One region of the Bacillus sp. SYZHCR11 genome, then DNA from elsewhere that is predicted to be linked to it. Evidence: riboswitches for the same ligand, from Rfam matches in the RefSeq annotation. Region 1 holds a riboswitch; each other region holds the start of a gene.
What was found. A riboswitch is a leader RNA that binds a small molecule or an ion and turns the genes downstream of it on or off. The one in region 1 is predicted to bind S-adenosylmethionine.

Region 1 (4,194 bases):
TATTTGGGTGTATCTTACCGTCATCTCTTGCATGTGCTGACGCAATTCTGCCAAAAAGGGTATTTGCAAAAAGAGGGGCGGGGCTATCAAATTAAGCAGTATGATTCATTGTATGAACTGGCAGAAGCGCTGCAGAATAAGTAGCACGCCCAGAAAAAACAGCCACCCGCAATTTACGGATGGCTGTTTTCATTATACAAGCTGAGCTTGTTTTTTTCGTGCCTGTTTCGCGGCGTCGACCATATTTTTTAATGCCGCAACGGTTTCTTCCTGCTGTCTTGTTTTCAGTCCGCAGTCCGGGTTTACCCAGAAGCGGTCAGTCGGACACACCTCAAGCGCGTCATCAATAATTTGATAGATTTCTTCAGTTGCCGGCACACGCGGGCTGTGAATGTCGTATACACCGAGTCCGAGGCCTTTCACGTAAGGATGTTCTTTCAGGTACTCTAAAAATCCTCCGTGGCTTCTGCTGTGTTCGATTGTAATGACATCCGCGTCAAGATCATTGATCGTATCTACGATATCTTCAAAGTTGCTGTAACACATATGCGTATGAATCTGCGTCTCATTTTGCACAGAAGACGTCGTTAACCGGAATGCTTCTGCGGCCCAAGTTAAATATTCATCCCAATCCTGCGTTTTTAACGGCAGTCCTTCGCGGAGCGCGGGTTCATCCACTTGGATAATCTGAATACCGGCATCTTCAAGCGCTTTTACTTCTTTTCTGAGGGCAAGCCCGATCTGGAAGGCGATTTCTTTTCTTGAAATATCCACACGCGGGAATGACCAGTTTAAGATGGTGACAGGTCCCGTCAGCATGCCTTTCATGTGTTTTTCCGTCAGCGATTGGGCGTAGACCGTATCTTTTACCGTCATCGGTTCGATAAATTCGACATCTCCGAAAATGACAGGCGGACGTACGCAGCGTGAACCGTAAGACTGGACCCATGCATATTTCGTAAAGGCGAATCCGGCCAGCTTTTCACCGAAGTATTCCACCATGTCCGTCCGCTCAAATTCTCCGTGAACGAGCACGTCTAAGCCGATTTCTTCCTGAATGTCAACCCAGCGCTTCGTTTCCGCATTAATAAAGGCTTGGTACTGTTCATCCGTCCAATCTTTTTTCCGCCATTTTTGCCGTGCGCTCCGCACCTCGGCAGATTGAGGGAAGCTTCCGATTGTCGTCGTCGGCAGAAGGGGAAGACCGAGTGATTCATTCTGCAGCGCCAATCGTTCTTCAAAGCTTGCCGGACGGGAGAAATCTTTTTCCGTCAGCTGATTCAGCTCTTCTTTTTGAGCGGAGTTCGCTCCGGTTGCGAATGCTTTTAAAGCCTTAAGTGCCGCTTTTGATTCTTCGATCTGCTCACTGACGGCCGCTTTGCCGGACAGAAGCCCTTCTTTTAAGACGCCGAGTTCCGCCAGTTTTTCTTTAGCGTATGACAGGCCGTTCAGCAAATCCTTTTCAAGATGCTCGTCAGGGTGTTTCGCCACCGGCACGTGCAGAAGGCTGCTTGAAGGCTGAATCCATAACTCCTCAACATCAGCGTGGCTGAGGATATCCAAAGCCGCATCAAGGCGTTCTTCAACATCGATTTTCCAAATGTTCCGGCCGTCGACCACACCGGCTGCCAGCACTTTATCTTTCGGGAAGCCGTGCTTTTTCAATTGCTCAAGGTTTCTGCCTTTATCATGCACGAAATCAAGTCCGATTCCCTGTACGGGATAAGAAACGAGTTCTTCATATGCATCAACTGAATCAAAGTATGTCTGCAGGAGGACATTCAGTCCTGAAAGCTCTTTTGTAATAGATTCATAGAGGTCTTTTGCGGCGCGGACATCTTCAGAAGAAGCTGTCACAAGGGCAGGCTCATCAATCTGAACCCATTTGACGCCTTCTGCTTCAAGCTCTTTCAGCAGCTGCATATAAAGAGGAACAAGGCGTTTTTGAATCGCTTTCGCTTCTGATTCTTCGTATCCTTTCGCAAGCGTGACGAATGTATACGGACCGACGATGACAGGTTTCGTTTCCGCTCCGAATTCTTCTTTGATCCGGCGGTAGTCGTCAAGCTGTTTGTTTCTCGTCAGACGGAATTCAATGCTTTCATCATATTCAGGAACGATGTAATGATAGTTGGTATTAAACCATTTTGTCATTTCACTGGAAACGGCGTCTTTTACACCGCGGGCAATCGCAAAGTATGTATCAACGGGATCCGTGATGCTGCGGAATCTTTCCGGAATCCAGTTAAAGCTGACGGCGGTATCAAGCACATGATCATAATGAGTGAAATCAGAGACCGGCACGATATCGATATGTTGGTCAAGCTGTGTTTTGACAGCTGATAAGAATAAGCCGTCAAGCTCTTTAAGAAACGTTTCTTTATCAGTGTTTCCTTTCCAATAAGCCTCAAGTGCTTTTTTCCATTCTCTGTTCAAGCCGATTCTCGGAAAACCGAGGTTCGAAGTTTTGATTGTTGTCATTAAGTCTCCTCCTTTAAGTGAGATGTAACAAAAAAGCCTCTTTCTCATGAGAGAAAGAGGCTTTAACTTCAAAATGCAAGCCTCTCTTATCTCTCAGATCACGTCTGATGGAATTAGCACCGTGCCTTATGAGACAATCGTCTCGGCGCAAAAATCACGCGCCCCATTTCACAATGGAATTACGGTCGGTTGCTGTTGGGGTCAAAAGGCCAATCCCTCGCCCAACTCTCGATAAGAGAAAGTATTTCAATTTTTTTGAAAAGTTACATCATTTGTTGGTTATCTTATCAGCTTATTCAGATCACTGTCAATAGAAAATCTCACAATTTAAAAATTGGTGATGTGACAAACTGATCAATCATTATACGAGAAAAATATCAGAAAGACAGCAGCTGTGCCTGTTCGGCTCTTTCCATCAGCACTTCAGGCGCGTCTAAATATAGAAATCCGTTCCCGGCCAATGTTTTGGCGATGTCCAAAGGAAGGGTCCGCCGCACGAGCTGGGCGTAGACTTCAGCCTCAGAAAGCGTCCGCTGAAACGCGTCCTGTTCAAGCCCTTTTATTAAGGCAAGCGCTCCGCTCACATGCGGGGCGGCCATTGAAGTGCCCGTCAGCTTCCCGTATTTATGGTTGGGAAGGGTGGAGAGAATATTTTCTCCCGGAGCCACCAGGTCAATCTCTTTATTGGCGTTTGAAAATTCAGACGATTTACGGGCGATTGAGACTGATCCGACTGCGATCACTTCGTTGTAAGCGGCCGGATACGACAGTTCCTCTGTACGCTCGTCTCCGTCGCCTTCGTTTCCTGCCGCGCAAACGACCAGAACACCGCTTTTTACCGCATTTGTGACCGCTTCTTTCAGTTCAGGCACATCGCTTGGCCCGCCGAGTGACATGGAAATAATGTCCGCCTTTTGTTCAACGGCGTAGTTGATGCCGTTAATAATCCATTCGTATTTGCCGCTGCCGTTTTTCCCGCCGAGAACTTTAACGATTAAAAGGCTTGCTTCCGGCGCGACACCCGAAATTCCGCCGTTTGAATCATTGGCTGCAATCGTTCCGGAAACGTGTGTCCCGTGTCCGTTGTAATCGGAAATCACGTCTTCTTTGCCTCCGTCATCATCGGTGAAGTTTTTCCCGCCGACAATCCGGTCTTTCAAATCAGGATGATTGATGTCGCAGCCTGTGTCAAGCACCGCGATTTTAATATCCTTGCCTTTAAACCCTTTTGCCCACAACTCTGGCGCCTTAATCACTTTAATCCCCTCAGGAAGCTCGTTCACATCCATGATCTGTTCATCCGTGACATAAGGAATCAAATGCATTTCACCATTCATAAAAAAGCCCTCCTTTTTTATGCTTGCGAGTGGATACAAGGGTGTTGCTACTATTTTATGGCAGAGCATGCCGGCCGGAAAGAGTCATTTGAAGCATTTTCATAAAAAAGGCGTAATCTATCGGACTAAAAAATTTCAAATAAATGGATAGTTTGACAGCTTTCATTTTCATTCATGACCCGCTGACGCTATAATTGGAAATGGGAAAGGAGAAGAGAGATGAAGATAAATGAAGCGTTATACAGCTATTTTTCAGAACAAGTGGATCAAATTGCGAAAGAGTGGATCGAAACGATGGAAGATTCGGATCCGAATTCGATTTATTCTTTGACAAATCCCGTCATCACAGAAGAACTGACGGAGCAGGATAAAGAAT
Region 2 (4,194 bases), on a different contig from region 1:
GAATGAAAGGGGATTTTCATTTTGGGAATGCCTGTTGAATTTAATACCATGATTGTGACAAAAGGCAATGAAAAACGGATAGAGGAAAATATCTTTTTATTGGAGAAAGAGGGCTACCGCGTCTATCCTCTTGATATTCCGATGGACGTGCGCAAAACGAAAACCGGCGAGAAATCCGGCACCGGCGAGGTCCAAAAGCTCGAATGGGCGAACGGCCGGACAAGCATTACATACAGACTCACTTCGCTTCATTCGACAAACTGAAAAAACAAAAGCCGAGGGCATAAACGCCCTTGGCTTTTTTGATTACACGAGAGGTCCGCCGGTTTTGGCAATCGAGTCTGCATGGGAAAACTTTTTAAAGTTTTCTTTAAACTCATTGGCTAAAAACAGCGCTTTTTCGTTGTATGCTTGTTTATCGCTCCATGTGTTTTCAGGCTGAAGAACTTCATCCGGCACGCCCGGAACATGAACGGGACTGTGCAGGCCGAAAATGCTGTCTGCCGTCATGTCAGTCTGGTTCAGTCTGCCGTCAATAGCGGCTTTGACCATCGCTCTTGTATACGAAAGTTTCATCCGTTCTCCGACTCCGTACCCTCCGCCGGTCCAGCCTGTGTTGACCAGGAAGACTTGAACGCCGTGTTCGTCGATTTTATGCCCGAGCATTTCGGCATATACATGCGCCGGAAGCGGAAGGAACGGTGAACCGAAGCACGTCGAGAAAGTCGTTTGCGGAGATGTCACGCCGCGTTCGGTTCCCGCGAGTTTACTGGTGTATCCGCTTAAGAAGTGATACATCGCCTGTTCCTTCGTCAGTTTGCTGATCGGAGGAAGCACGCCGAATGCGTCCGCCGTTAGAAAGACGATCGCCTGCGGATGGCCGGCAATGCTCGGCTGCACGATATTGCCGATCATCTCAATCGGATATGCGGCTCTTGTGTTTTCCGTGTAGAAGGAATTGTCGTAATCCGCTTCACCCGTTTTTTCATCAAGCACGACATTCTCAAGAACAGACCCGAAGCGGATCGCACGAAAAATCTGCGGTTCTTTTTCCTCGCTCAGATTGATACATTTAGCGTAACATCCGCCTTCAATGTTGAAAACGCCGGAATCTGACCAGCCGTGCTCGTCATCTCCGATCAGTTTGCGGTCCGCATCGGCTGAAAGCGTCGTTTTCCCTGTGCCGGAAAGGCCGAAAAACAGGGCGACATCGCCTTTTTCACCGACGTTGGCTGAGCAGTGCATCGGCAGTATATCCTGCTGCGGAAGCAGGAAGTTCATAATGGAGAATATTGATTTTTTCATTTCTCCGGCGTATTCGGTGCCCCCGATTAAAATGACGCGCTTTTCGAAAGAGACAATGATAAATGTTTCCGAATGCGTGCCGTCCGTCTCCGGGTCTGCTTTAAAATGCGGAGCTGAGAGAATGGTGAAAGGCTGCGCTTGCGGGTCTCTTTCATCCGTTTCCGGTCTGATAAACAGCTGGCGCGCGAATAAATTGTGCCACGCAAATTCATTTACGACCGTAATCGGCAGTCTGTATTTTTCATCCGCTCCCGCGAATCCTTCAAACACAAACAGTTCATCCCGCTGTTTTAAGTAGCTGACGACTTTGGCGTACAGCTTTTCAAACGCCTCTTCAGAAATGGGCTGATTCACCGCGCCCCAATCAATTTGATTTTCTGTGCTTTGTTCACGGACGATAAATTTATCTTTAGGTGACCGGCCTGTATATGCGCCGGTAGTGGCGCGTACGGCGCCCGTTGATGTCAGCGTTCCTTCATTACGGCTGATCACTTTTTCGGTAAGTTTTGGAGCCGATAAATTATGATGCACATTCGGACTTGCAAGTAATGCTTGAAGATCTGCGGTTAAATCAACTAATTTCATAAAAACCTTCCTTTGCCGGTTTATTTGTATTTCGCTGAATGTGGAATTAGTATAACATATATCTGAAAATAGTCTATACTATTTACGGTTTTTTGTTTGTGTTTTTCCATTGCTTCCCGAAATAAAGGCGCGCAATCGCTTTAATTCATATTGACACTTTCCGCCCTTTTACGATAAGATATTTCATTGAGCGGATACTCTTATCCCGAGCTGGCGGAGGGACAGGCCCGATGAAGCCCAGCAACCGGTTTCTCTGTAAAAAAGCAGGTGAAAACACTGTGGGAAACCAAGGTGCTAACCTGATGCAAGGTTTAATATTTTCCTTGAGCGATAAGAGTGAAAGGCACACAGACCAAACCCTTTCCTCGAGTGGAAAAGGTTTTTTTATTTCATAAAATATGCCAATTAACATTCTCTGATATAGTATGACATTGTATTAAGAGGGAGCGAGTTCCGTATCATATGAGAAGGTCTTGCAAAAGATCTTTTTTCAGGAGGAAAAGTGAATGAGTAAAAACCGTCGACTATTTACATCTGAATCTGTTACTGAGGGTCATCCGGACAAAATCTGTGACCAAATTTCTGACAGTATCTTAGATGAGATTTTAAAAAATGACCCGAACGCGCGCGTGGCCTGCGAAACATCTGTAACGACAGGACTTGTGCTGGTAAGCGGAGAGATTACTACGTCAACATACGTTGACATTCCGAAAACAGTCCGTGAAACGATTAAAGAAATCGGCTACACACGCGCCAAATACGGATTTGATGCGGAGACTTGCGCTGTTTTAACATCAATTGATGAACAGTCTGCGGATATCGCAATGGGTGTCGATCAGGCACTTGAAGCGCGTGAAGGCACAATGAGCGATGCTGAAATCGAAGCAATCGGAGCGGGAGACCAAGGCCTGATGTTCGGTTATGCGTGTAACGAAACGAAAGAGCTTATGCCGCTTCCGATCTCTTTGGCGCATAAACTAGCCCGCCGTTTGAGCGAAGTCCGCAAAGAAGACATTCTTCCGTACCTTCGCCCTGACGGCAAAACGCAAGTTACCGTTGAATATGATGAAAACAACAAGCCGGTCCGCATCGACGCGATCGTTATTTCAACTCAGCACCACCCGGAAATTACGCTTGAGCAGATTCAGCGCAATCTGAAAGAGCATGTCATTAACCCTGTCGTGCCTGAGGAACTGATCGATGAAGAAACAAAATACTTCATCAACCCTACGGGACGTTTCGTAATCGGCGGGCCTCAAGGTGATGCGGGTCTTACGGGCCGTAAAATCATCGTCGACACATACGGCGGATATGCACGCCACGGCGGCGGCGCATTCTCCGGTAAGGATGCGACGAAGGTAGACCGTTCAGCGGCATACGCTGCGAGATACGTAGCGAAAAACATCGTGGCAGCAGGTCTTGCTGATTCTTGTGAAGTGCAGCTTGCATACGCAATCGGCGTGGCACAGCCTGTTTCTATTTCCATCAATACATTTGATACTGGAAAAGCTTCTGAAGAAAAACTGATCGAAGTCGTACGGAATAACTTCGACCTGAGACCTGCCGGCATTATTAAAATGCTTGACCTGCGCCGCCCGATCTATAAGCAGACAGCTGCTTACGGCCACTTCGGACGTCATGATGTGGATCTTCCTTGGGAGCGTACTGACAAGGCGGATGCGCTTCGCAAAGAAGCACTAGGAGAATAATTTTATAGCCGCTTACTTAAGCGGCTTTCCCTTTTTGTAGATGCTGCCATGCTTATTTTTTACATAGCGTGAAACCAATGGCGTAACAAAGCGTCTATAAAAAGGGGGTCCAATTAGAAAATTACACTTATGGAGGCTATACTATGTGTGGATTTGTCGGTGTTTTTAATAAGCATCCATTAACTCAAACCGCAGATCAAGAAGAGCTAATCAAACAAATGAACCAAATGATCGTTCACCGCGGTCCTGACAGCGATGGGTATTATCATGACGAGCACGTCGGATTCGGCTTCAGACGGCTCAGTATTATTGACGTAGAAAACGGCGGACAGCCTTTATCATATGAAGACGAAAAATATTGGATCATTTTTAACGGCGAAATCTATAACTACATTGAATTGAGAGAAGAGCTTGAAGCGAAAGGCTACACTTTCAATACAGATTCCGATACCGAAGTGCTCCTTGCGACATACCGTCATTATAAAGAAGAAGCCGCTTCAAAGCTTCGCGGAATGTTTGCGTTTTTAATCTGGAACAAAGCTGACCGCGTCATGTACGGCGCGAGAGATCCGTTCGGAATTAAACCGCTGTATTA
Region 3 (4,194 bases), 200 kb from region 1:
CGCCCCCTCGGATTTGCCGGCACATCCCGCCGTGCTGAGCGCAAGCAGCAGTACAGCCGCAAATATCGCCATTTTTCTCATTGAAACTCTCCTTTTGTTTTTTTCTATAGTTATATATCGGTTCGGATGTCAGAATATTTTATTTCAATAAAATATGTATGTTCGGCAGGGTGATAAACAAATGAGGGCATAGAAGCTTTTGAGAAAATAAAAAACACCGGTTTTGGTTCACCGATGTTTTTGCAGAAAATTTATTGTTTTTCGTATGTCCAGCCGTCTTTCTGATACACTTTGCCGTTTTTCATCAGGTGCCCGAGCGCCCGCTTAAAGGCGGCTTTGCTTAAATGAAACCGTTCGCGGATATCGTCAGGATCGCTTTTGTCTCCGTAAGGCATCGCGCCGTTTCTTGATCTCAGATAGGTCAGAATCTCCTCCGCGTCAACCGAAAGCGCATCCTGCTTTCTCGGCAGCAGGGACATGTTGACGGAGCCGTCTTCCTTCACCTCGATGACACGCCCCGTCACGCGGCTGCCGAGTCTCGGCTCTTCTTTTCTTTCTGAAGGGTGAATAAACGCGCGGATGCCTTCATCGGTAATCAGAAAAGAGCCTGATGCGATCAGTCTGTACACCGTGCCTGTCAGGTCTTTATTCATGACGTCTTCCTCTGCATCCGTAAATAATTCACTGATGATATCCTCAGGCGCCGGCTTGGCAAACATGCGTCCGCGGCTTGTCACCTTCAGCATGCAATACAGTCTGTCGCCTTTTTGCGGCCAGACGGATTTGTACGGAGGCAGGTGCTCCGTTGCGACGAGCGCGTCTTTTGACAGACCGACGTCGACGAATACGCCCATATCCTCCACAGCGTCCGTCACTTCCACCCATCCGTAGTCATAAAAGCTGATGAGCGGCTTTTTCATCGTCGCCGCGAGTCTTTCCTGATGATCGACGTAAATAAATACGTCCACTTCATCTCTGTCTTCAATATCCTCTGTAATTTCACTGTTATGTAAAAGAACCGTATCCTCGCCGTCGGTTAAAAAATAACCGAAATCGGTTTGATGATCTATACTAAGCGTGAGCTGCTGCCCTGGTCTCATGTTATCGTCCTTCCTGATTCGCCCGTATGGGGCTGATGTTTTTCTCATTTTTTCCAATATGCATAAATTCATGCTTTATGCAGTTGGACATTTCTCTTTATTCTACTATAATCAACTCATAAGTGAAATGTTATAGGAGGTTTTCTCATGGCAAAAGAAAGTTCTTTTGATATTGTATCCAAAGTTGAATTTCCCGAAGTGCAGAATGCGATTCAGATGACGCTGAAAGAAATCGGCACGCGCTATGACTTTAAAGGATCTAAAAGCGATGTAACTTTAGAAAAGGAAGAACTTGTCCTGATTTCTGATGACGAGTTTAAACTGAATCAGCTCAAAGATGTGCTGAGCGGCAAGCTGATCAAACGGGACGTGCCGACGAAAAACATTGAATACGGCAAAATCGAAAATGCCTCAGGGGGCACGGTGCGCCAGCGCGCGAAGCTTGTACAGGGCATTGATAAAGACAGCGCCAAAAAAATCAACGCGGTGATTAAAAACTCCGGCTTGAAGGTAAAGTCGCAGATTCAGGACGACCAAGTGCGCGTCACCGGAAAAAATAAAGATGATCTGCAGCAGATTATTGCAGCCGTCCGCGGGGCAGACCTGCCGATTGACGTTCAATTTATTAATTTTAGATAAATTATGTGATTCCTATTGATTATTGTCTCTATTTTCGGTAAATTTGGAGAAAGGGATTTTCACAGTTAAGTTTTGGAAACCCATGACAATTACATGAACGTTCTTATCAAGAGAAGCCGAGGGACTGGCCCGACGACGCTTCAGCAACCGGTGTAATGGTTTAACCCAAACCATGACCAAGGTGCTAAATCCAGCAAGCTAAAAACAGCTTGGAAGATAAGAAGAGAGACAAATGATTACAGAGTCTTCTTCTTAAGAAGACTTTTTTTATTTCTCTTTTTTCCTTGCTGAATGTGACGAAGGAGGCAAACAATGGGACTATTACAAGACTTAAAAGAACGGATTTTAATCGGAGACGGCGCGATGGGCACTCTCCTCTATTCCTACGGCATTGACAGATGTTTTGAGGAACTGAACGTATCAAAGCCCGAGGAAATCAAGCGGATACATAAGGCTTACGTGGAAGCCGGGGCAGACATCATCCAGACAAATACGTACGGCGCGAATTTTATTAAGCTCTCAAGATACGGACTTGAGGATGAAACGAAAAAAATCAATCAGGAGGCGGTCAGAATCGCGCGCGCTTCCTCAGACGGCGCTTATGTATTGGGAACGATGGGCGGCATCCGCACATTTAACAAAAACGCCTACAGCCTGGAGGAGATTAAACGCAGCTTTCGGGAGCAGCTTTATTTATTGCTTTACGAAGAGCCGGACGGTCTGCTCCTGGAAACATACTATGATTTAGAAGAGGCGCGCGAAGTGCTGAAGATAGCGAGAAAAGAAACGGAACTTCCGATTATGCTGAACGTATCCATGCACGAACAGGGCGTGCTGCAGGACGGAACGCCGCTTCGGGAAGCCCTCAGGTCAATTGCCGATCTCGGCGCTGACATAACGGGAATCAATTGCCGGCTCGGCCCGTACCACATGATTGAAGCGCTCACCGAAGTGCCGATATTCCGTGACGCTTATTTATCGGTCTATCCGAACAGCAGCCTCCCGTCTTTAGAAGAAGGCCGGCTTGTTTATGATACGGACGATGCCTATTTCCGGGAGAGCGCCGTACAGTTCCGCACTCAGGGCGCGCGCATTATCGGCGGCTGCTGCGGTACGACGCCAAACCATATCAGAGCCATGGCTGAAGCGGTCCGCGGACTTTCTCCCGTCACTGATAAAGAAGTGAAAATCAGACGGGAAGAAGAAGTCATCTCCGTCCGGAATGAACGGACCGAGCCGGGTTTAAACGAAATCGCCGCTCAAAAACGGTCAATTATCGTAGAGCTTGATCCGCCGAAAAAATTGAATTTTGACAAATTTCTGCAAGCGGCGGCTGAATTAAAAGAAACCGGCATAGAAGCGCTGACGCTCGCCGACAATTCATTGGCGACACCGCGGATCAGCAATGCCGCCTGCGGTTCATTGCTGAAAGAACGCCTTGATATCCGTTCTCTCGTTCACATTACATGCAGAGACCGCAACATCATCGGCCTTCAGTCACATTTAATGGGGCTGGATACGCTCGGGCTTACCGACATTTTAGCCATCACGGGCGATCCTTCAAAAATCGGCGACTTTCCGGGGGCTACCTCCGTCTATGATTTAACGTCCTTTGACTTGATCAGGCTGATTAAACAATTCAACGAGGGCATTTCTTTATCAGGGAAACCGCTCGGCAAGAAAACGAACTTTTCCGTAGCCGGAGCATTTAATCCGAATGTCCGCCATCTTGATAAAGCGGTAAAACGGCTGGAGAAAAAAATCGAGTGCGGAGCTGACTACTTCGTGTCCCAGCCTGTCTACTCGGAGCAGCAGCTCATTGACATTCATCATGAAACGAAACATCTCAAAACACCGGTGTATATCGGAATTATGCCGTTAACGAGCAGCCGCAACGCAGAGTTCATTCATCATGAAATCCCGGGCATTAAGCTGTCAGACAGCATCCGGGAAAAAATGGCGCTCGCCGGCGAAGACAAGCAAAAGCAGAAAACCGAAGGCCTCGCCATCGCCAAGTCGCTTCTCGACACGGCGTGCGAACTGTTTAACGGAATTTATTTAATCACCCCGTTTCTCCGTTCTGATTTGACATCAGAACTTGCAGCTTATATTAAGCAAAAGGATGAAAAGCGGGCTGATGTATATTTGCATTGACGCGGAAGAGGCCGCCTGATATGACAGGCGGCTTTTTCATGGTACGATACAGAAAAAGAATCAAGCAAAGGAGGATTTTTTCATGGTTGAAGTAAAACCCATCACCGCAGAAGACACATACGCGATCAGACACAGCGTGCTGCGCCCCCATCAGACGATTGAGGATTGTAAATATGATCAGGACAGCGTCAAAGGAGCATTTCATCTCGGAGGTTTTTACGACGGGACATTGATCAGCATCGCTTCTTTCTACCCGCAGAACCAGCAGGCTTTACAGGCGGCGCCCGCCTACCAGCTGCGC

Region 2: another riboswitch for S-adenosylmethionine. It lies ahead of metK (methionine adenosyltransferase); the one in region 1 lies ahead of metE (5-methyltetrahydropteroyltriglutamate--homocysteine S-methyltransferase).
Region 3: another riboswitch for S-adenosylmethionine. It lies ahead of AC2CGA_RS05505 (bifunctional homocysteine S-methyltransferase/methylenetetrahydrofolate reductase); the one in region 1 lies ahead of metE (5-methyltetrahydropteroyltriglutamate--homocysteine S-methyltransferase).

What each region holds. Positions count from the first base shown of each region.
Region 1 is NZ_JBXUND010000001.1:1,011,009-1,015,202, reverse strand. It holds gene yeiL (transcriptional regulator YeiL) at 1-144, shown strand, start outside; gene metE (5-methyltetrahydropteroyltriglutamate--homocysteine S-methyltransferase) at 193-2,481, opposite strand; SAM riboswitch class I at 2,565-2,719, opposite strand; gene AC2CGA_RS04380 (S8 family peptidase) at 2,859-3,818, opposite strand; gene AC2CGA_RS04375 (STAS domain-containing protein) at 4,038-4,194, shown strand, end outside.
Region 2 is NZ_JBXUND010000003.1:21,795-25,988, forward strand. It holds gene AC2CGA_RS11925 (DUF2584 domain-containing protein) at 22-264, shown strand; gene pckA (phosphoenolpyruvate carboxykinase (ATP)) at 307-1,890, opposite strand; SAM riboswitch class I at 2,088-2,227, shown strand; gene metK (methionine adenosyltransferase) at 2,397-3,599, shown strand; gene asnB (asparagine synthase (glutamine-hydrolyzing)) at 3,743-4,194, shown strand, end outside.
Region 3 is NZ_JBXUND010000001.1:1,208,880-1,213,073, forward strand. It holds gene AC2CGA_RS05490 (BMP family lipoprotein) at 1-81, opposite strand, end outside; gene AC2CGA_RS05495 (CvfB family protein) at 252-1,148, opposite strand; gene AC2CGA_RS05500 (YajQ family cyclic di-GMP-binding protein) at 1,248-1,739, shown strand; SAM riboswitch class I at 1,840-1,962, shown strand; gene AC2CGA_RS05505 (bifunctional homocysteine S-methyltransferase/methylenetetrahydrofolate reductase) at 2,052-3,893, shown strand; gene AC2CGA_RS05510 (GNAT family N-acetyltransferase) at 3,976-4,194, shown strand, end outside.